Regions from separate parts of the Pantoea sp. RCC30.1 genome, predicted to be linked through region 4. Evidence: predicted binding sites of a transcription regulator. Region 4 holds the regulator's gene; each other region holds the start of a gene.
The links. Region 4 encodes CRP, which controls carbon source genes, mostly activating them, when cyclic AMP is high. Its sites were predicted from a motif close to ATGTGANNNNNNTCACAT; they were not measured.
Positions count from the first base shown of each region.

Region 1: a site for CRP is predicted at 1,850-1,867, ahead of AC2LB6_RS02980 (sugar transporter). Genes of this name have one in related genera too.
Region 2: a site for CRP is predicted at 2,124-2,141, ahead of AC2LB6_RS07475 (CdaR family transcriptional regulator). Genes of this name have one in related genera too.
Region 3: a site for CRP is predicted at 1,833-1,850, ahead of AC2LB6_RS04670 (PTS mannitol transporter subunit IICBA). Genes of this name have one in related genera too.

Region 1 covers NZ_JBXUHX010000002.1:96,806-101,603, reverse strand. The annotation lists gene bhsA (multiple stress resistance protein BhsA) at 1-234, shown strand, start outside; gene bhsA (multiple stress resistance protein BhsA) at 274-531, shown strand; gene AC2LB6_RS02980 (sugar transporter) at 610-1,794, opposite strand; gene AC2LB6_RS02975 (hypothetical protein) at 2,082-2,342, opposite strand; gene AC2LB6_RS02970 (MFS transporter) at 2,502-3,752, opposite strand; gene AC2LB6_RS02965 (LysR family transcriptional regulator) at 3,848-4,741, shown strand.
Region 2 covers NZ_JBXUHX010000006.1:36,297-41,094, forward strand. The annotation lists gene dapD (2,3,4,5-tetrahydropyridine-2,6-dicarboxylate N-succinyltransferase) at 1-191, shown strand, start outside; gene AC2LB6_RS07470 (DUF3461 family protein) at 416-808, shown strand; gene AC2LB6_RS07475 (CdaR family transcriptional regulator) at 869-2,026, opposite strand; gene degP (serine endoprotease DegP) at 2,212-3,657, opposite strand; gene dgt (dGTPase) at 3,791-4,798, opposite strand, start outside.
Region 3 covers NZ_JBXUHX010000003.1:128,809-133,606, forward strand. The annotation lists gene AC2LB6_RS04660 (gamma-glutamyltransferase family protein) at 1-636, shown strand, start outside; gene AC2LB6_RS04665 (DUF3053 domain-containing protein) at 842-1,558, shown strand; gene AC2LB6_RS04670 (PTS mannitol transporter subunit IICBA) at 1,992-3,926, shown strand; gene mtlD (mannitol-1-phosphate 5-dehydrogenase) at 4,023-4,798, shown strand, end outside.
Region 4 covers NZ_JBXUHX010000004.1:200,530-205,327, reverse strand. The annotation lists gene AC2LB6_RS06135 (hydrolase) at 1-493, shown strand, start outside; gene AC2LB6_RS06130 (YheU family protein) at 498-716, shown strand; gene AC2LB6_RS06125 (phosphoribulokinase) at 778-1,647, shown strand; gene AC2LB6_RS06120 (OsmC family protein) at 1,913-2,317, opposite strand; gene crp (cAMP-activated global transcriptional regulator CRP) at 2,621-3,253, shown strand; gene AC2LB6_RS06110 (YccS/YhfK family putative transporter) at 3,311-4,798, shown strand, end outside.

The DNA.
Region 1 (4,798 bases), on a different contig from region 4:
GCAGCTCTGGCACTGACTACCCTGACTTTTGGCGCTTATGCCGCTGACCTCGTCACCAGCGAACCTTCTAATCAGCAGCCAGTAGGCACCATCTCTGTACAGGGCGGCACCAACCTGACCTCCCTTGAATCACAGCTAAGTGCCAAAGCGGATGAAGCCGGTGCGAAATCGTTCCGCATCACCTCAACCAGCGGCCAGAACAAACTGCACGGCACGGCTGTGATTTATCAGTAATTGTGGTTTTTCAACAGATAAAGTGAGAAGGGGTTCGTTATGAAACGTATCAACATGATGGTGGCGGCGGCTGTACTTAGCGGCCTCTCATTTGCCAGCGTGGCGGCCCAGCAGGTCAGCAGCACGCCACTGGATCAGCAAAAAATCGGCGTCATCAGCGCAACGGGCAGTACTAATCTGACCTCGCTGGAGCAGCAACTGTCAGAAAAGGCCAGCGATGTCGGGGCAAAGTCTTTCCGCATCACTTCGACCTCTGGCAGCAACAACCTGCATGGCACAGCCGTTCTATATAAGTAAAAGCACGATAAATATTCATAAACAGGCTTCAGATAAACCCACTTATCTGAAGCCTTTTTTTATTCTTAAGTCACGGCCTTATCCGTTGCTCCGCAACTGGGGATAACGACGGAAGATGTAAACACACCAGAGTAACGCCACCAGACCAATCATCCCGCCGACGTTCCCGACTTCCGCCATGCTCAGATGCAGACTGACCTGATTGCCCAGCAGCGCGCCCGCGCCAATACCGATATTGTAAATACCAGACATTAGCGACATCGCCACATCCGTGGCATCCGGTGCCAGCGATAACACCCGCACCTGCATCCCCAGTCCGATCATCATCATCGCCATGCCCCAGAAAATGCACAGCGTTGAAATAGCGGCAGGTCGGACGGCAGCAAAAATCAACAGTCCCATGCACAGGGTGATCAGCGCGATGGCGGCAATCAGCAGCCCGGAGGGGAATTTATTACCGAGGGTACTGAACAGCACGCTGCCCACAATACCGGCTGAGCCAAACAGCAGCAGCAGCAGGGTCGTGAAGTTGCCACTGGAATGAGCGACGTTCTGCATAAACGGTTCTATATAGCTGTAAGCGGTGTAATGTGCGGTCACCACCAGCGTCACCAGCAGATACATGCTAACCAGCGCAGGACGGCGGAACAGCATCGGCACACTGCTCAGCGAGCCGGTATGCTCACTCGGCAGACGCGGCAGGATCCGCACCAGCATAATCATCAGCACCAGCGCCGAAAGGCCAATCGCGCCGAAGGTGGTACGCCAGCCCAGATACTGACCGACCACGCGGCCAATCGGCACGCCGAGCACCATTGCCAGCGCGGTACCCGTCGCCAGCATACTCAGTGCCTGCGTTTTTTTACCGGCTGGCGCAACGCGAATCGCCAGCGAGGCGGTGATCGACCAGAACACCGCGTGAGACAGGGCGATGCCCACGCGGGACACCATCAGGGACCGGAAATCCCAGGCGACGGTTGAAAGCCCGTGGCTGACGATAAAGATCAGGAACAGCACACCCAGCAGCAGTCGTCGCTCAACATTGCGCGTCAGCAGCATCAGTGGCAACGAGAGCAGTGCGACCACCCAGGCGTAGATGGTCAGCATGATCCCGACATCCGCCGTCGGCATAGAAAAGTCCGCCGCGATATCGGATAGCAGGCCAACCGGCACAAATTCGGTGGTGTTGAACACAAAGGCGGCGATAGCCAGCAATACTACGCGTAGCCAGGCAGTTTTACGTGAAACAGTTGTTGATTGCATGAGGAGTCAAGTCAGTCAGAAAAGCGAATTTGGATGTCGCAGAAACACCCAGCGAAAGTGACCTGCGTCACAAATTAACCGCTATTGTAGTAAATAAACTGGGAAGAGAAACCTTATAAACGCCTTTTAATGCCGAATTTTTATTAACGCCCTGTTACAGGGCGATAGCCTGAGATTATTGAGCGCGATGACGAGTGCGATTCAGTCGCAGCAGGAGTTTGCCTTTACGCAGAAAGAGGCTGGACAGCGCAGCGGGAAGCGTTTCACCACTGCGTTGCCCAATGGTTTTAACGCGGCGTCTGAGTGTGCTTCAGGGCCACACTGAGCTGAGGGGCCTGCTGTCCGGTGTTATTGAGCGGACAGCAGTTTTCACAGCCGATTGCGCCTGCATAATATTTTTTTGCCTGCAGAATGGCGGCATTCACGTGATAAAAACTGCCCAGAAACAGCCTGTTATCCACGTTGGGAAGATGGGGGCACCCTGCCGCATGAACCACATGATTATTGTTATATCCCGATTGTTTATTGACGTAGTAGTAGAGAGCCACAGGCGTTCCTTGTTGCCGTGTTAAAAGGCAAAGCAGATGAATTATTACAATAAAAATGATTATAGCGGGAAACAGGCGTTTTGTTTTTTGTGGATCTGAATGAAATGTTCAGTGTGATGCGTCGCCAGGCCCGGTCAGGCCTGGCGAAAGAAGAGGTTGTCAGAGTTTTTTACTGTGCAGACGCCAGGCAACGGCCAGGGCCAGAATCAGCAGGATGCTGATAAACAGCGTAATCCCGCTCCAGCCAAAGTTATGCCAGAACAACCCGCCCAGTGTGCCCGCCACGCTGGAACCCACGTAGTAGCTGAACAGATAGAGTGAAGAGGCCTGGCCCCGCGCCCGGCGAGCACGCGGGCCAATCCAGCCGCTGGCGACCGCATGTGCAGCAAAAAAACCGGCGGTAAACAGCATCATCCCGGGCAGGATCAGCCAGAGGGAGTTAAAGGCCGTCGCCAGCAAACCCAGCAACATGATGGCCGTTGCGCCCAGCATCACTGGTCCGCGTCCGAGGCGGCTGGTCAGCGCGCCCGCTTTAGGCGAACTCCAGGAGCCGGTGAGATAGACCACTGACAACAGCCCGACCATGGCCTGACTGAGATGCCAGGGCGCGTCCAGTAAGCGATAGCCAATGTAATTGAACAGAGTGACGAAGGCGCCCATCAGCAGGAAGCCTTCGGCAAACAGCCATGGCAGGCCCGGATCACGCCAGTGCAGCCGGAAGTTAATCAGCAAATTACGCGGACGCAGAGTGATAGGTCTGAAATGCCGCGATGCCGGCAGAATTTTCCAGAACATCAGTGCCGAGGCCAGCGAGAAACAGCCGATCACCGCCACAGCGATCCGCCAGGAGAAAAGGTCGGTCAGCACACCGCTCAGCAGACGTCCGCTCATCCCGCCTATCGAATTACCGCTGATATACAAACCCATCGAAAAGGCGACGACTCGCGCATCTATCTCTTCGCTGAGATAGGTCATTCCCACCGCCGCCACACCGCTGAGCGACAGGCCCATCAGCCCCCGCATAATCAGAATGCCGTGCCAGCTGGTCATTGTTGCCGAGATCAGCGTGCAGATGGCGGCCAGCATCAGGGCGGTCACCATCACCGATTTACGCCCGACAGCATCAGAGAGCGGACCGGTGACCAGCAGGCCCAGCGCCATCAGGCCGGTAGAGATGGAGAGTGACAGGCTGCTGGTCGCAGGAGAAACACCAAACTGCTGAGAGAGCACCGGCAGAATCGGCTGCACACAGTAGAGCAGGGCAAAGGTTGCCAGTCCGGCGGAGAAAAGGGCCAGCGTCACACGCATAAATTTGGGTGTTCCCCGGCGGATATAACCTGAAGCGGCAGTGGACTCAGACGCGGCAGGCACCGCTTCCTCATCCACTGTTGCCTGTATTGAGCGACTCACACATCTTCCTCTATGTCAGAAAACCTGTCGTCAGCTTAGGAAAGCGGCATTATGATGTCTAATATATTAATAATCTCAAATAAGACGTTTTAAATATGAATATTGAGCTGCGTCATCTGTGCTACTTTATTGCGGTCGCAGAAGAGTTACATTTCGGGCGTGCAGCCCAGCGGCTGAACATTTCTCAGCCGCCGCTCAGCCAGCAGATTATTCAGCTGGAATCGGAGACAGGCGCAAGGCTGTTTAACCGTACCAACCGCAGTGTACAGCTCACCGCAGCCGGACATCAGTTGCTGAATGATGCCCGCGCGATTCTGTTACAGGTTGAGCAGGCCGCCAATCGCGCGGCCCGGTTGCATCGTGGTGAAGAGGGAGAGCTGCGGATCGGCTTTACCTCTTCGGCTCCGTTTACCGCCGTGGTTTCCGATGCGCTGTTCCGCTTTCGTCAGCGCTGGCCGCAAGTGCATATTCAGATGCAGGAGATCAATACCCGCCAGCAGCTGGCACCATTGCATGATGGACGGCTCGATCTCGGCGTAATGCGCAACACGCCGCTGCCAGCCGATCTGCGACATCAGCTGCTGCTGAGCGAGCCGCTTTATGCTGTGGTGCATAAGGCGCATTCGCTGGCTGACGCCGACAAAATCTCTGTAACTGCCCTGGCGACGGAACCCTTTGTCTTCTTCGATCCTCAGGGCGGAACCGCGCTCTACAGCGATATTCTGGCGCTGCTGCACCGCTATCACATCAAGCCCTATATCACCCAGGAAGTAGGTGAAGCGATGACCATCCTGGGGCTGGTAGCAACCGGTCTGGGCGTATCCATTCTGCCTGCCTCATTCCGGCGAGCGCGGCTGGCCGATCTGGTCTGGCTGCCGTTAACGGAAGAGGACGCCATTTCAGAGCTGTGGCTGGTCTGGTCAGCCGGACGCGAAATGAATGCCCAGATGGAGAACATGATGGCGTTGCTGCGGGAAAATCTGCCCTGAAGCTTCCGGTTCACCGCATCAATCTGTGCGATAAATCACATATTTAATCAAATATTT
Region 2 (4,798 bases), on a different contig from region 4:
CCAAAATCTATGACCGCGAGACCGGCGAAGTGCATTACGGCCGCGTTCCTGCCGGTTCCGTCGTGGTCTCAGGTAACCTGCCGTCGAAAGATGGCAGCTACAGCCTCTACTGCGCCGTAATCGTGAAGAAAGTGGATGCGAAGACTCTTGGCAAAACCGGTATCAACGAACTGCTGCGCACCATCGACTGATTTAACTGACGGGCTGGTTTCCAGCCCGTCATCTTTTCTTTACAGTGATTCCCAAATAACATGCTTCGCGACGCGAATTAACTGGTGCGTTTAGTTTTTATCCAGGTCATAATCCGCGCCAGTTAAATCCTGTCGCGCAATGTTCATCCCGCTTATTTATGTCTACAGTTGACGGACGTCATGAACAAATCTGCGCGCTTCTCACTTTTGATGGAAACAACGCTATGTATGACAATCTGAAAAGCTTAGGTATCAGTAACCCGGACGACATTGACCGCTACAGCCTGCGTCAGGAAGCCAACAACGATATTCTGAAGATCTACTTCCGCAAAGATAAAGGCGAGTTTTTCGCAAAGAGCGTTAAATTCAAATATCCGCGTCAGCGCAAAACCGTTGTTGCCGATCACGCGACTCAGGGCTACAAAGAAGTTCAGGAAATCAGCCCGAATCTGCGTTATGTCATTGATGAACTCGATCAGATTTGCCAGCGTGACCAGGTTGAAGTGGATCTGAAACGCAAAATCCTGGATGACCTGCGTCACCTGGAAAGCGTGGTTTCCCACAAGATCACTGAAATTGAATCGGATCTGGAAAAATTAACCCGTAACAGCCGTTAATTTTCTGTCCGACGAGAGAGGCCAGCTTTGCTGGCCTTTTTTATGCCGCAAATCTGTCCTCTACCCCTGCTCATCCAATTGTAAAGCCACATAGAGCAACAGCCTGTCGTCAAAATGACCCAGATTCAGTCCGGTCAGTTCAGAAATCCGGTTCAGCCGGTACTCAAGCGTATTGCGATGAATGAATAGCGCACGCGCGGTGGCGCTCGGCTGGACGTTGTGGGTGAACCAGGCAATCAGCGTACGACGTAGCAAACCGTTATTATCCATGCTCTTGAGTTTCGCCAGTGGCCGGGCAAGCTCATTAGCCTGCCAGCCGCCACGCAGGCTGTCGAGCAATACAGGCAACACCAGATCCTGATAGAAATAGCTGCGCACCTCCGGCATTCGTTGTTTGCCCACCATCATCGTGGTGCGCGCCGTCCTGTACGAGCGCGCGATGCTGCCCGGCCCGGTAAAGAAGTTACCCAGCGCGATACGCATTCGAAGATGACCGCTCTCTTTCATCCGCTGCAGCAACTGTTCGACGCGGCGGCGATGATCATCCTGATCGTAACGTCCATGCCCGTTCAGGGCCGGTTTCAGCACCACCATTTCGGTCAGTGACACAATAGCGATCAGATTATCGCGCTCCGGTGTGGTCAGCAGCGTCTGTAGCTGCTGTAACTCTGACATCGCGCTGTCGACGCCGAGCTGACCGCTATCCACCTCTACCACGGCGACCACTCGCGGCTGATTGAGATCGATGCCCAGCCGCTGTGCCCATTCGGTCAGCTGTGGCGACAGGGTATCGCTGCGTATCAGGTTCAGCACCAGCTCTTCACGCAGACGACTGTCCTGCGCCAGCATATGCAGCAGCCGCGCCTGCTCCAGCATCATCTCTGCGGTCATGCAGACCAGCTCGCCATAGTGCCGCAGCGCCAGTGGCTCGCCGGTCAGACCTATCACCCCGACGATATCACCATCGATGCGCAGCGGCAGGTTAATGCCGGGCCGCACGCCATGAAGATGTTTCGCCACCGCCTCATCGATGTCGACTATGCGCCCCTGAGAGAGCACCAGAAGTGCACCTTCGTGCAACTCCCCAATGCGTTCCCGGTCACCGCTGCCGATAATCCGGCCGCGCGCATCCATCACGTTGACATTGCTGTCAATAATTTTCATGGTGCGCGCCACGATATCCTGGGCCAGCCGGGCATCAAGGTGATAGGTAGCCATCCATTACTCCTGAAAAGAGGGGGGAGAAACAGAATACGCATGCATCGCGCGCAGAACATTGTGCAATTGCACAGAGCCGGACGCTCATTTACCGAATTTGCGGTGGGTATCACACTATGATGTGACAGAAAGCAGGCATAAAAAAAGGCGGACCGCAGTCCGCCTCGTCGTCAGTTGTCGTTTCGTTACTGCATCAGCAGATAGATGCTGCTGTCACCGCGCTTAACATTCAGCGCCAGAACGGCTGGCTTGGTGTCGAGGACTTTGCGCAGTTCGCCGAGGTTGGTTACCGGCTGCTGGTTAATGCCCTGAATCACGTCGCCCTTTTTCAGGCCGATACGCGCTGCGGCACTGCCCGCTTTCACATTATCAACGCGAACACCTTTATCGCCGGTTTCGACATTGCTGAGGTCAGCGCCTTCGATGCCAGTATAGATAGTGGCAGACTGCACTTTGGCCTGGCTGCTCTGCTGCAGCTGAACAGAGACATCGACCGGTTTGCCATCACGCAGCAGGCCCAGTTTCAGGGTGGTGCCAACCGGTAGTGAACCCACTTCTGCACGCAGCGAAGCAAAACTGCTCAGCGGTTTGCCGTTCATCGAAACAATCACGTCACCCGCTTTAATACCCGCTTTGGCGGCTGCAGAGTCTGGCAGCACCTGGCTGACAAAGGCACCACGCTGTGCATCGACCTTCATCGCTTTTGCCAGCTCGGAGTTCAGTTCAGTCCCCTGCACACCCAGCTCACCGCGTTTCACCTGACCAAATTCAACCATCTGAGCCGTCAGGTTTTTCACCATGTTGCTCGGGATAGCAAAGCCGATACCGATGTTGCCGCCATCCGGCGCCAGAATGGCGGTGTTAATCCCAATCAGTTCACCGTTGAGGTTAACCAGCGCACCACCGGAGTTACCCCGGTTAATCGCCGCATCCGTCTGGATAAAGTTTTCGTAGTTTTCTACATTCAGGCCGCTGCGTCCCAGCGCCGAGACGATACCGGAGGTCACGGTTTCACCCAGGCCATACGGATTGCCGATCGCCACGGTGTAGTCGCCGACGCGCAGATTGTCGGAGTCAGCAATTTTCACTGCGGTCAGATTTTTGGCTTCCTGCAACTGAACCAGTGCAATGTCAGAGCTTGGATCTTTACCGATCACTTTTGCGTCATAGCGACGGCCGTCGCTGAGCTGGACCTGAATTTTGGTAGCGTTATTCACCACGTGGTTGTTAGTTACCACATAGCCTTTTTCAGCGTTGATGATCACGCCAGATCCAAGAGCACGGAATTTTTCCTGCTGAGTATCAGGGGCTGGCGCACCGCCGTTGCCGCCCGCACCGTCACCGCTCTGACACATGGGTGAACCCTGGAACGGGGAACCGTCCTGGCAGAATGGCGAATTGTCACCAAAGAATTGCTGAAACTGCTGCGGCATACGCGGGGTTTTCACCGTGGTGGTGCCCTCGACGCTGATACTGACCACAGACGGCATCACTTTTTCGAGCATGGGTGCCAGACTCGGGAGTTGCTGGCTATCGGAAGAGGCCGTTTGCGCAGCAAAAACAGTAACAGGGGCGAGCGCCATGCTCAGGCTTAACGCAAGCGCACTTAACACTAAAGTCTTTTTTTTCATTTTTCGTTTCTCGATAAGATTACTGTTCAGACCATTGCTGTGGTCGAAGGTGAGATAAATGTTTTAGCGCGAAGTTCCTTTAAAAGTTTAAGTCAAAGGTAAAAATTTATTCGCGCTCTTTACAATCGGCGGCTTATTCTACTGCCATTAACCGCCGGTACTCATCCCAGGCATAGAGATCGGTCATCCCGCTGATATAATCCTGAATCAGCCGGAAGCGATAATAACGTTCCCACAACAGCCGCTGATATTTATGTTCGACCACAAGGGTACGCATCTTTTGCAAATAAGCTTTACGATGTTTACCGGAGAGCTTATGAAAAAGCCGGGTTTCAATCGGATGCTGACGCAGGAAATCTTCATTGATCAGCGTGGTAAAAGCCTCATAATTCAGGCGCATCAGCGGCTGATAGATCTCCAGCAGCCCCTTGATTACCCGGTATCCCTGTAACTCCAGCTGCTCGACTTCAGAGTGGTTAAAGACCTGCTGGCGGGCAACAGTTTTAAACAGTTGCAGTAAGCGGCCCTCTTCACCCTCATCTTCCAGAAGCGCGTGATTAAAACTTCCCTCGAATATAGCAGGCAGATTATCAACGAAACGTTTCACAGCGTAACTTACCAGCACGCTCTGAACATTTACGCGTAATGACATAAAAAATTGATCACTGCGGCTTCGGCGTTTTTTACTGCAGGCTTCACGCCAGGCTTCGCCAATAGTCCGGCTGAAAGCGTCATTATTTTTAACCGGCCCCCAGGCTTTATTGAGAAACTCAAACAAACTCTCAACATTAAAGATATCTTTTTCTACAGCATCGTCCAAATCGGCAATACAATAGGAGATATCATCGGCCGCTTCCATTATATAGGTGAGCGGAAAGCGATGGTGTTCTTCCATATTGGTGGCAGCACGCAAATCCGCAATATAATCCTGCTCAGAGAGGTAAAAGCCGGGTTTCTTCATTAATACGCTAAATTCGGCGGGCTTTTCCCCCTGCCACCAGGCAGGTGCGGTATATTTCAGGATGCAGGCGACCTGGGAATAACTGAGATTCAGTTGCAGCAGCGTATGTACCATGCGAATGGCCTGCGCATTGCCTTCAAAATGACAGAGATCCTGGCGGATCATGGCATTCAGCTGATC
Region 3 (4,798 bases), on a different contig from region 4:
GACTATATCCGCCAGCGGGCAGCGTTAATTGATCCTGACAAGGCGGGTGATTTCCGCTTTGGATCGCCGCAGCAGAGCGGCACGGTGTATGTCGCGACGGCCGATGCCAGCGGCATGATGGTCTCATTCATTCAGTCTAACTTCATGGGTTTTGGCTCAGGCGTGGTGGTGCCCGACACCGGCATCAGCCTGCAGAACCGTGGCGCGGGCTTTTCACTCGATCCGGACCATCCCAACGTTGTGGCGGGCGGTAAGCGCTCTTTCCACACCATCATCCCGGCCTTTGCGCTGGATGAGCAGGGCCAGCCGCTGATGGCGTTTGGCGTGATGGGCGGCCCGATGCAGGCGCAGGGACATGTCCAGCTGGCGCTGCGGATTATGCTGCATCGCCAGAATCCGCAGGCCGCCATAGATGCGCCGCGCTGGCGCGTCGTGCAGGGACGCGAGGTGGTGTTTGAATCCACACTCGATCGCAATACGCTGAGCACACTACGCCGCATGGGCCACAACGTGGTACTGGAAGATCCCCTGAGCAATTACAACTTTGGTGGCGCGCAGGCGATAGTGCGCGACCCACAGGGCTTCTACATTGCAGCCAGTGAGAGTCGCAAAGATGGTCAGGCGGTGGTGTTTTAAGGCCACCGCTGATGAGCGTCAGACCGCTAAACGTTATGTTCAGGTACGCGCGCTGACGCGCAGGCGATCCCGTTGTGTAACCGGCGTTTAAGAAAGCATCTGTTTCGCAGGTGGTTTCACATTGTGCCGTGACTGCGGTTTGTTCTATTCTTTAGGCCATTCCTACCTGGACATCAGACAGTATTACCGACAGGAGTTGACCCTAATGGCTACAGGATTTACACGCCTTATGGCACGTGGCGGCATTATGCTCGCTGGCGCGCTGATCGTGCTGCAACTCACCGCATGTGGTGATAAAGAAGGCGAGCAGCGCAAAGCATTTATCGATTTTCTCCAGAACACCGTGATGCGCAGCGGCGAGCATCTGCCCAGCCTCAGCGAAAACCAGAAGCAGAGCTTTGGTAACTTCGCCAGCGATTACGCCATCATATATGGCTTCTCGCAACAGGCGAACAAAGCGGTTGAACAGGGTATGCGTCCTGTGGTGGATGAGCTTTCTGCCATTCGCGTTCCGCAGGATTACCTCACTCGTCGTGATTCCCTGCGTCAGGCTACCAGCGCACTGGTGATCGTCACCCAGCAGATTGAAAGCGCAAAAATGCAGGCTGACAGCAGCAAAGCGGCCCTGAAGCAGTCGGATGACCTGAAAAAAATCTACGAAACCGCCTACAACAAAGTGGTGACGGTGCCTGCCAATCAGCTGATTCCGCTGCTGCCAAAACTCCAGGCGCTGAGCCAGGGTGCTGTGCAGGCTGGCGATTTCCTGCAAACTCAGGGAACCCGTGTGAGCTTCAATGATGGCGGCGTGCAGTTCCCGACTCAGGATCAGGCTTCGCAATATAATGCGCTGATGAGCACCTTATCCGCCAATTCGCAGGCGCTTCCTCAGGCACAGGCTGCCGTCCAGGGCGGTCTGCAGTAAATCATCTTTACGGGCAGGCGTTAACCGTCTGCCCGTCTCTTCTCCTTTTTTTCCGCTCACCCAATCACCTGCTGAATGAAGTGTGATCTGGCGCATTTTCAACCAAAAATAGTTTGTGATCCAAATCACATTTATATAACAAATCCTTCGCAGCCAAGTGTGATTCACTTCACAGATAACCGCCTGCCTCGATTAAAAAATCGGCAAAACAGCCCCTTACACCTGTGGAAATGTGACCGCTGTCACGCTAACTACCCCTGTCACCACCCTAAATGAGTGATATAGATCACACTTATGCCGTGCGCTACGCAGTGTCAAATTCGCGTGATAGAGTCCGCGTGCATACAGTAATACCACCGGCTATAAGTCGGGGTGGCTAAACAAAAACAAGCGCGCTCTCCTATTGAAGCGCGTCTCAATAAGGGGTGGGTTTATGTCCTCATCAGTGAAGGTCAAAGTACAGAGCTTTGGTCGCTTTCTGAGTAATATGGTGATGCCAAACATCGGGGCGTTTATCGCCTGGGGTATCATCACCGCGCTGTTTATCCCAACTGGCTGGATCCCTAACGAAACGCTGGCCAAACTGGTCGGCCCAATGATTACCTACCTGCTGCCACTGCTGATCGGTTTCACCGGTGGGCGTCTGGTGGGCGGCGATCGTGGCGGCGTGGTCGGTGCGATTACGACCATGGGTGTGATTGTCGGTGCTGATATGCCGATGTTCCTCGGTGCGATGATTTCTGGTCCACTGGGCGGCTGGGCCATCAAGTCGTTTGATCGGGCGATTGACGGCAAAATCAAAAGCGGCTTCGAGATGCTGGTTAACAACTTCTCGGCCGGTATTATCGGGATGATCCTGGCACTGCTGGCGTTCCTGGCGATCGGTCCTCTGGTTGAAGGTCTGTCCCACATTCTCGCCGCAGGCGTGAATCTGATGGTGCAGAACAACCTGCTGCCACTGACTTCCATCTTCGTGGAGCCGGCGAAAATCCTGTTCCTGAACAACGCCATTAACCACGGTATCTTCTCACCGCTGGGTATCCAGCAGGCGAGCGAAGCCGGTAAGTCGATTTTCTTCCTGATCGAAGCCAACCCAGGTCCGGGTATGGGCGTCCTGATGGCCTACATGTTCTTTGGTCGTGGCAGTGCTAAACAGTCTGCGGGCGGTGCGGCCATTATCCACTTCCTCGGCGGCATTCATGAGATCTACTTCCCGTATGTCCTGATGGCCCCCCGTCTGCTGCTGGCGGTGATCCTGGGCGGTATGACCGGCGTCTTCACGCTGACCGTGCTGAACGGCGGCCTGGTCTCGCCTGCCTCACCGGGTTCTATCCTGGCTGTTCTGGCAATGACGCCAAAAGGTGCCTACTTCGCCAACATCGCGGCTATCGCTGCGGCCTTCGCTGTCTCCTTCGTGGTGTCCGCTATCCTGCTGAAAACCAGCAAAGTCAAAGAAGATGACGATATCGAAGCCGCGACCCAGCGCATGCATGAGATGAAAGCGCAGTCAAAAGGCCAGAGCGCAGCGGGTGGAGCAATCGCCAGCGATGCCATGAGCGTTGAACTGCACCACGTGCGTAAAATCATCGTTGCCTGTGATGCCGGTATGGGTTCCAGTGCCATGGGTGCCGGCGTACTGCGTAAGAAAGTGCAGGATGCCGGTCTGATTAATGTGTCGGTCACCAATACCGCGATCAACGCCCTGCCGGGTGATGTTGATCTGGTGATTACCCACCGTGACCTGACCGAACGCGCTATTCGCCAGGCTCCGCATGCGCAGCATATCTCGCTGAACAACTTCCTCGACAGTGCGCTCTACAGCACGCTGACCGAACGTCTGGTGGCGGCGAACCGCAGCGAAGTACATCGTGAAACGGTGAACACTGCGCTCTCTGACAGTTACGATGAAGGCAACGCGCACCTGTTCAAACTGGGCGCGGATAACGTCTTCCTCGGCCTGACCGCCAGCAACAAAGAGCAGGCGATCCGCTTTGCCGGTGAGCAGCTGGTGAAAGGCGGTTACGTCGAGCCTGAATATGTTGAAGCGATGCTGGCGCGTGAAAAACTGACGCCGACCTACCTCGGTGAGTCGATTGCGGTGCCGCACGGCACGGTCGAAGCGAAAGATCGCGTGCTGAAAACCGGCGTGGTGTTCTGTCAGTATCCGGCAGGCGTTCTGTTCGGCGAAGAGCCGGACGATGTCGCGCGCCTGGTGATTGGTATTGCAGCCCGTAACAACGAGCATATCCAGGTGATCACCAGCCTGACCAATGCGCTGGATGATGACAGCGTGATTGAGAAGCTGGCGAACACCACCAGCGTGCAGGAAGTGCTGGATCTGCTGTCAGGCAAGCCTGCAATCGCGTAATTTATAGCAATTATTTTCCCTGGGGCGGTCATGCCCGTCCCGATTTCCTGGGGCGGGTTTGCCCGCCCCATCGTCATTTGATATGGGTCAAAAATTATGAAAGCGTTACATTTCGGAGCAGGAAACATTGGTCGCGGCTTTATCGGCAAATTACTGGCTGATGCAGGTATCGAACTGGTTTTTGCTGATGTGAATCAGACGGTGCTGGATGCACTGAACGCGCGTCATGAGTATCCCGTTCATGTGGTTGGCGAGCAGGCTAAAGTGGAAATTGTTAAAGGCGTCAGTGCGGTCAACAGCACCAGCGATGAGATCATCACTCTGGTCTCTGAGGTCGATCTGGTCACTACCGCCGTGGGTCCGCAGATTCTGGAGCGTATTGCCGGCAGTGTGGCTAAAGGTCTGGCAAAACGCAGCGACAACGGCAACAGCCGTCCGTTAAATATCATCGCCTGCGAGAATATGGTGCGCGGCACCAGCCAGCTGAAACAGCATGTGCTGAAGGCGCTGCCGGAGCAATATCACGCCTGGCTGGAGCAGCATGTCGGCTTTGTGGACTCCGCTGTCGATCGCATCGTGCCCCCTTCTGAAGCAGGCAGCACCGATCCACTGGAAGTTACCGTTGAGACTTTCAGCGAGTGGATAGTCGATAAAACCCAGTTCAAAGGCGACCTGCCGACCATTCCAGGCATGGAGCTGACCGATAACCTGATGGCGTTTGTAGAGCGTAAACTCTTCACCCTGAACACCGGTCACGCTATTACCGCCTACCTCGGCCAGCTGGCCGGTCATCAGACCATTCGTGACGCCATCCTCGATGAAAAAATCCGGGCCGTAGTGAAAGGCGCAATGGAAGAGAGCGGCGCAGTGCT
Region 4 (4,798 bases):
AGCCGTGATTGTCTCCGCCCCGCTGCTGCTGGAACCGTGCAGCGTGAAACTGGAACGCGGCTTCTCACGTTTCTATCAATACTATTTGCTGGCGCAGCTCAAGAAAAATGCCCGCCGCAAACTGCACGCCTGGCCGGACACGCTGCCGGTCAATCTGGCGCAACTGAAAGCGCTGCGACGACTCCGCGATTTTGATGATGCGATTACTGCCCGCGCCCACGGCTTTGTCGATGCAGCCGATTACTATCATCGTGCCAGCGCCATGCCCTGGCTGAAGCACGCAGAGAAACCGCTGCTGATCATTCACGCCAAAGACGATCCCTTCATGAGTGATGAGGTCATTCCGCACAGCAGCCAATTATCTGCCACTATTACTTATCAACTGACACCCCACGGCGGCCACGTAGGTTTTGTCGGCGGCACGTTACGCCAGCCTGAAATGTGGCTGGAACAGCGCATCCCGCAGTGGCTCACCCCTTTTCTGGATAACTGATCTCGTGATTATTCCCTGGCAACAGGTCTCACCTGAGACCCTTGAAAATCTGATTGAAACCTTTGTGCTGCGCGAAGGCACGGACTATGGCGAACAGGAACGCAGCCTGCTGGACAAGGTGGCTGATGTACGACGCCAGCTGGAAACCGGCGAAGTGGTGCTGGTGTGGTCGGAACTGCATGAATCGGTCAATATCATGCCACGCAAAGAATTTCGTGGCTGATGCACCCGGCACCATTTCATGATAACAATGCTCATCGCCCGACCTCACAGGGAGCTTTTCTATGTCTGCACGTCATCCCATTATCGCGGTGACCGGTTCCAGCGGCGCAGGAACCACCACCACCAGCCTCGCGTTTCGCAAAATCTTTCAGCAGCTCGATCTTCATGCGGCCGAGCTGGAAGGTGACAGCTTTCACCGCTTTACCCGCCCTGAAATGGATATGGCGATTCGTAAGGCGCGCGATTTAGGACGTCATGTCAGCTATTTCGGGCCGGAAGCCAATGACTTTGGCCTGCTGGAACAGAGCTTTAAAGAGTATGGTCAAAGCGGACAGGGCCAGTCGCGTAAATATCTGCACACCTACGATGAAGCAGTGCCGTGGAATCAGGTGCCCGGCACCTTTACGCCCTGGCAGCCGCTGCCGCAGAACACCGACATTCTCTTCTATGAAGGACTGCACGGCGGCGTGGTGACGGCGCAGCACAACGTGGCCGAACAGGTCGATCTGCTGGTGGGCGTGGTACCGATTGTTAACCTGGAGTGGATTCAGAAGCTGGTGCGCGACACTGGCGAGCGCGGTCATTCACGTGAAGCGGTAATGGATTCCGTGGTGCGCTCGATGGAGGATTACATCAACTTCATCACGCCGCAGTTCTCACGCACTCACCTCAACTTTCAGCGCGTCCCGACCGTCGATACCTCAAACCCCTTCGCTGCCCGCGCTATTCCTTCACTGGATGAGAGCTTTGTGGTGATTCACTTTCAGGCGCTGGACGATATCGACCTCCCCTACCTTCTGGCGATGCTTCAGGGTTCGTTTATCTCGCATATCAATACGCTGGTCGTGCCGGGCGGCAAAATGGGGCTGGCGATGGAGTTGATCATGGGGCCTCTGGTGAAGCGGCTGATGGAAGGTAAACGGATAGAGTAAGAGGTCAAAAGGGCCTTTCCAGACTAATGCCAATGCCAATGCCAATGCAGGATGAATCTGACAGCAGCGAAAAAGCTTAACACGCAGGGAACCGGGCCAGAAGAGGAAAGCGTCCCGCGCCAGGGAAGGCGCGGGCCGAGCGGCCAGGGATTGGCTTAAACGACTTTCCGATCTGACCCGGTTTCCTGCGCAGGCACAGTCTTAAAGCAACCTGCATCAGATACTGGAAGTGAAGTTAGCAGGTCGGCAATGACCCTTGCGGCTACTAAAGCTCAATCACTTCATAGCTATGCGTAATCGTCACACCTTTACCCAGCATAATGGCCACAGAGCAATATTTTTCAGCAGAAAGATCCACCGCGCGTGAGACCGCTTTATCCTGGAGCGCTTTACCACTCACGATAAAATGCAGGTTGATGTGCGTAAAGATTCGCGGCGCCTCTTCACGACGTTCTGAGGTCAGTTTTACTTCACAATCAGCCACATCGTTGCGGCCTTTTTGCAGAATTGATACCACATCAATCGCGCTGCATCCGCCAGCCGCCATCAGCACCATCTCCATTGGGCTGGGCGCTTTATCACCCGAATTGCCATCCATCAGTATCTGGTGGCCGGATGAGGATTCTCCGAGGAATGTCAGCCCTTCTACCCATTTCACTCTTGCCTGCATGATTTTTGCTCCGGAATACGCAGTTTTCTCGCAAGAGTACGCTTTCGCCTGGTAAACAGCAATCCAGAGAAATCCACTCTTAGCTGAAGCGAGACAACAGAAGACAGTCGGCAAAAGCTGTGCTACAAACAGTGCTGAAAATATTTTTCGTCACCCGATGGCGAAGCCGGGAAGAATGATGCGCACTGCGCCTGATGCGGCCCGAATAATTTCCTGAAATGGAAACGCTTGAAGCTTTCACCGCCTGACAGGGAAAACTGCCCCCTGTATTTTGGGCACGATTACAACAGAGGATAATAGCGAATGGTTCTCGGCAAACCGCAAACAGACCCTACACTCGAATGGTTCCTGTCCCATTGCCATATTCACAAGTATCCATCCAAAAGTACGCTGATTCACCAAGGTGAAAAAGCAGAAACGCTTTACTACATCGTGAAAGGTTCCGTCGCGGTTCTGATTAAAGATGAAGAAGGCAAAGAGATGATTCTTTCCTACCTGAATCAGGGCGATTTTATTGGTGAGCTTGGCCTCTTCGAAGAAGGCCAGGAGCGCAGCGCCTGGGTACGTGCGAAAAGCGCGTGCGAAGTGGCGGAGATTTCCTACAAGAAATTCCGTCAGCTGATCCAGGTTAACCCCGACATCCTGATGCGACTCTCAGCGCAGATGGCGAGTCGCCTGCAGGTCACGTCTGAAAAAGTGGGTAACCTCGCTTTCCTCGACGTAACCGGACGCATTGCACAGACCCTGCTCAACCTGGCGAAGCAGCCAGATGCCATGACGCATCCCGACGGTATGCAAATTAAAATCACTCGTCAGGAAATTGGCCAGATTGTTGGTTGTTCACGCGAAACCGTGGGCCGTATTTTGAAGATGCTGGAAGATCAGAATCTGATCTCCGCACACGGCAAAACCATCGTCGTTTACGGCACCCGCTAATTCCTGTCACCCACGGCGTGATGGCAACATCACGCCGTTATTGTTTGTGTTGGGCCGATGTGGCGTCGAATCATTTACCATCCTGAAGTTAACTACGCTTTGCGGCAAACGCTGGTGCTCTGTCTGCCGGTAGCGCTGGGCTGGCTAGCTGGCGACCTGCAAAAAGGTCTGCTGTTCTCGTTAGTGCCCGCCTGCTGCAACATCGCCGGTCTGGATACCCCACACAAACGCTTCTTCAAACGCCTGATTGTTGGCGGCAGCCTGTTTGCCCTCGGCAGCTTTCTGATTCAGTGGCTTACCCTGCATGCGATTCCACTGCCGCTGATCCTCTTCGCTATGCCTCTGCTGCTGGGCGTCACCGGTGAAATCAGCCCGCTGCATGGCCGCCTGCTGCCCGGCACCCTTATCGCCGCCATCTTCACCCTCAGCCTGATTGGCCGCATGCCCATCTATGTCACCCCGCTGCTCTATATCGGCGGTACGCTCTGGTATGGGCTGTTCAACTGGTTCTGGTTCTGGCTGTGGAAAGAGCAGCCGATGCGCGAGAGCCTCAGCCTGATCTATCGTGAGCTGGCTAACTACTGCGACGCCAAATATACCCTGCTCACGCAGCTCACCGATCCGGAAAAGGCGCTGCCGCCGCTGCTGGCTCGTCAGCAGAAAGTGGTCGATCTGATCAACACCTGCTATCAGCAGATGCACATGTTGTCGGCAAGCCGCGATCACAGCCATAAGAGGCTGACGCGCGCCTTTCAGGTGGCGTTGGATCTGCAGGAGCATATCTCCGTCAGCCTGCATCGGCCGGAAGAGGTGCAGAAGCTGGTCGAACAGAGCCATGCCGAAGCGGTGATCCGCTGGAACGCCAAAACCATCTCTGCCCGGCTGCGGGTGCTGGCGGATAACATCCTTTATCACCAGCTCCCCGATCGCTTTGCGATGGATAAACAGCTCGGTGCGCTGGAGAAGATCGCCCATCAGCATCCCGACAATCCGGTGGGTAACTTCTGCCTTTACCACTTCAACCGCATTGCGCGTGTCCTGCGCACCCAGAAACCGCTGTATCAACGCGATCTGATGGCGGATCGCCAGCGTCGTCTGCCGCTGTTACCGGCGCTGCGCAGTTATCTCTCGTTTCGCTCGTCGGCACTGCGCACTGCCGGTCGCTTTGCGGTAATGCTGATGCTGGGCAGCGCGCTGGCGCTATTCTTCAACATCCCCAAACCCTACTGGATCCTGATGACCATTATGTTCGTCAGCCAGAACGGCTACAGCGCCACCCGTGTCCGCATCCAGCATAGGGCGCTGGGCACCTTTGCTGGTCTGGTCATCGCGGCCGCGACGCTGCGCATGGCGGTGCCGGAGTCGGTAGTGCTGCTGATCATGCTGGCGATAACCTTTATCAGCTATCGCTTTACCCGCCAGTTCTATGGCTGGTCGATGATTGGATTTACGGTCACGGCGGTTTACTCGCTGCAATTGCTGTCGCTGAACGGCGCGCAGTTCCTGCTGCCGCGACTGATGGATACGCTGATGGGCTGTCTGATT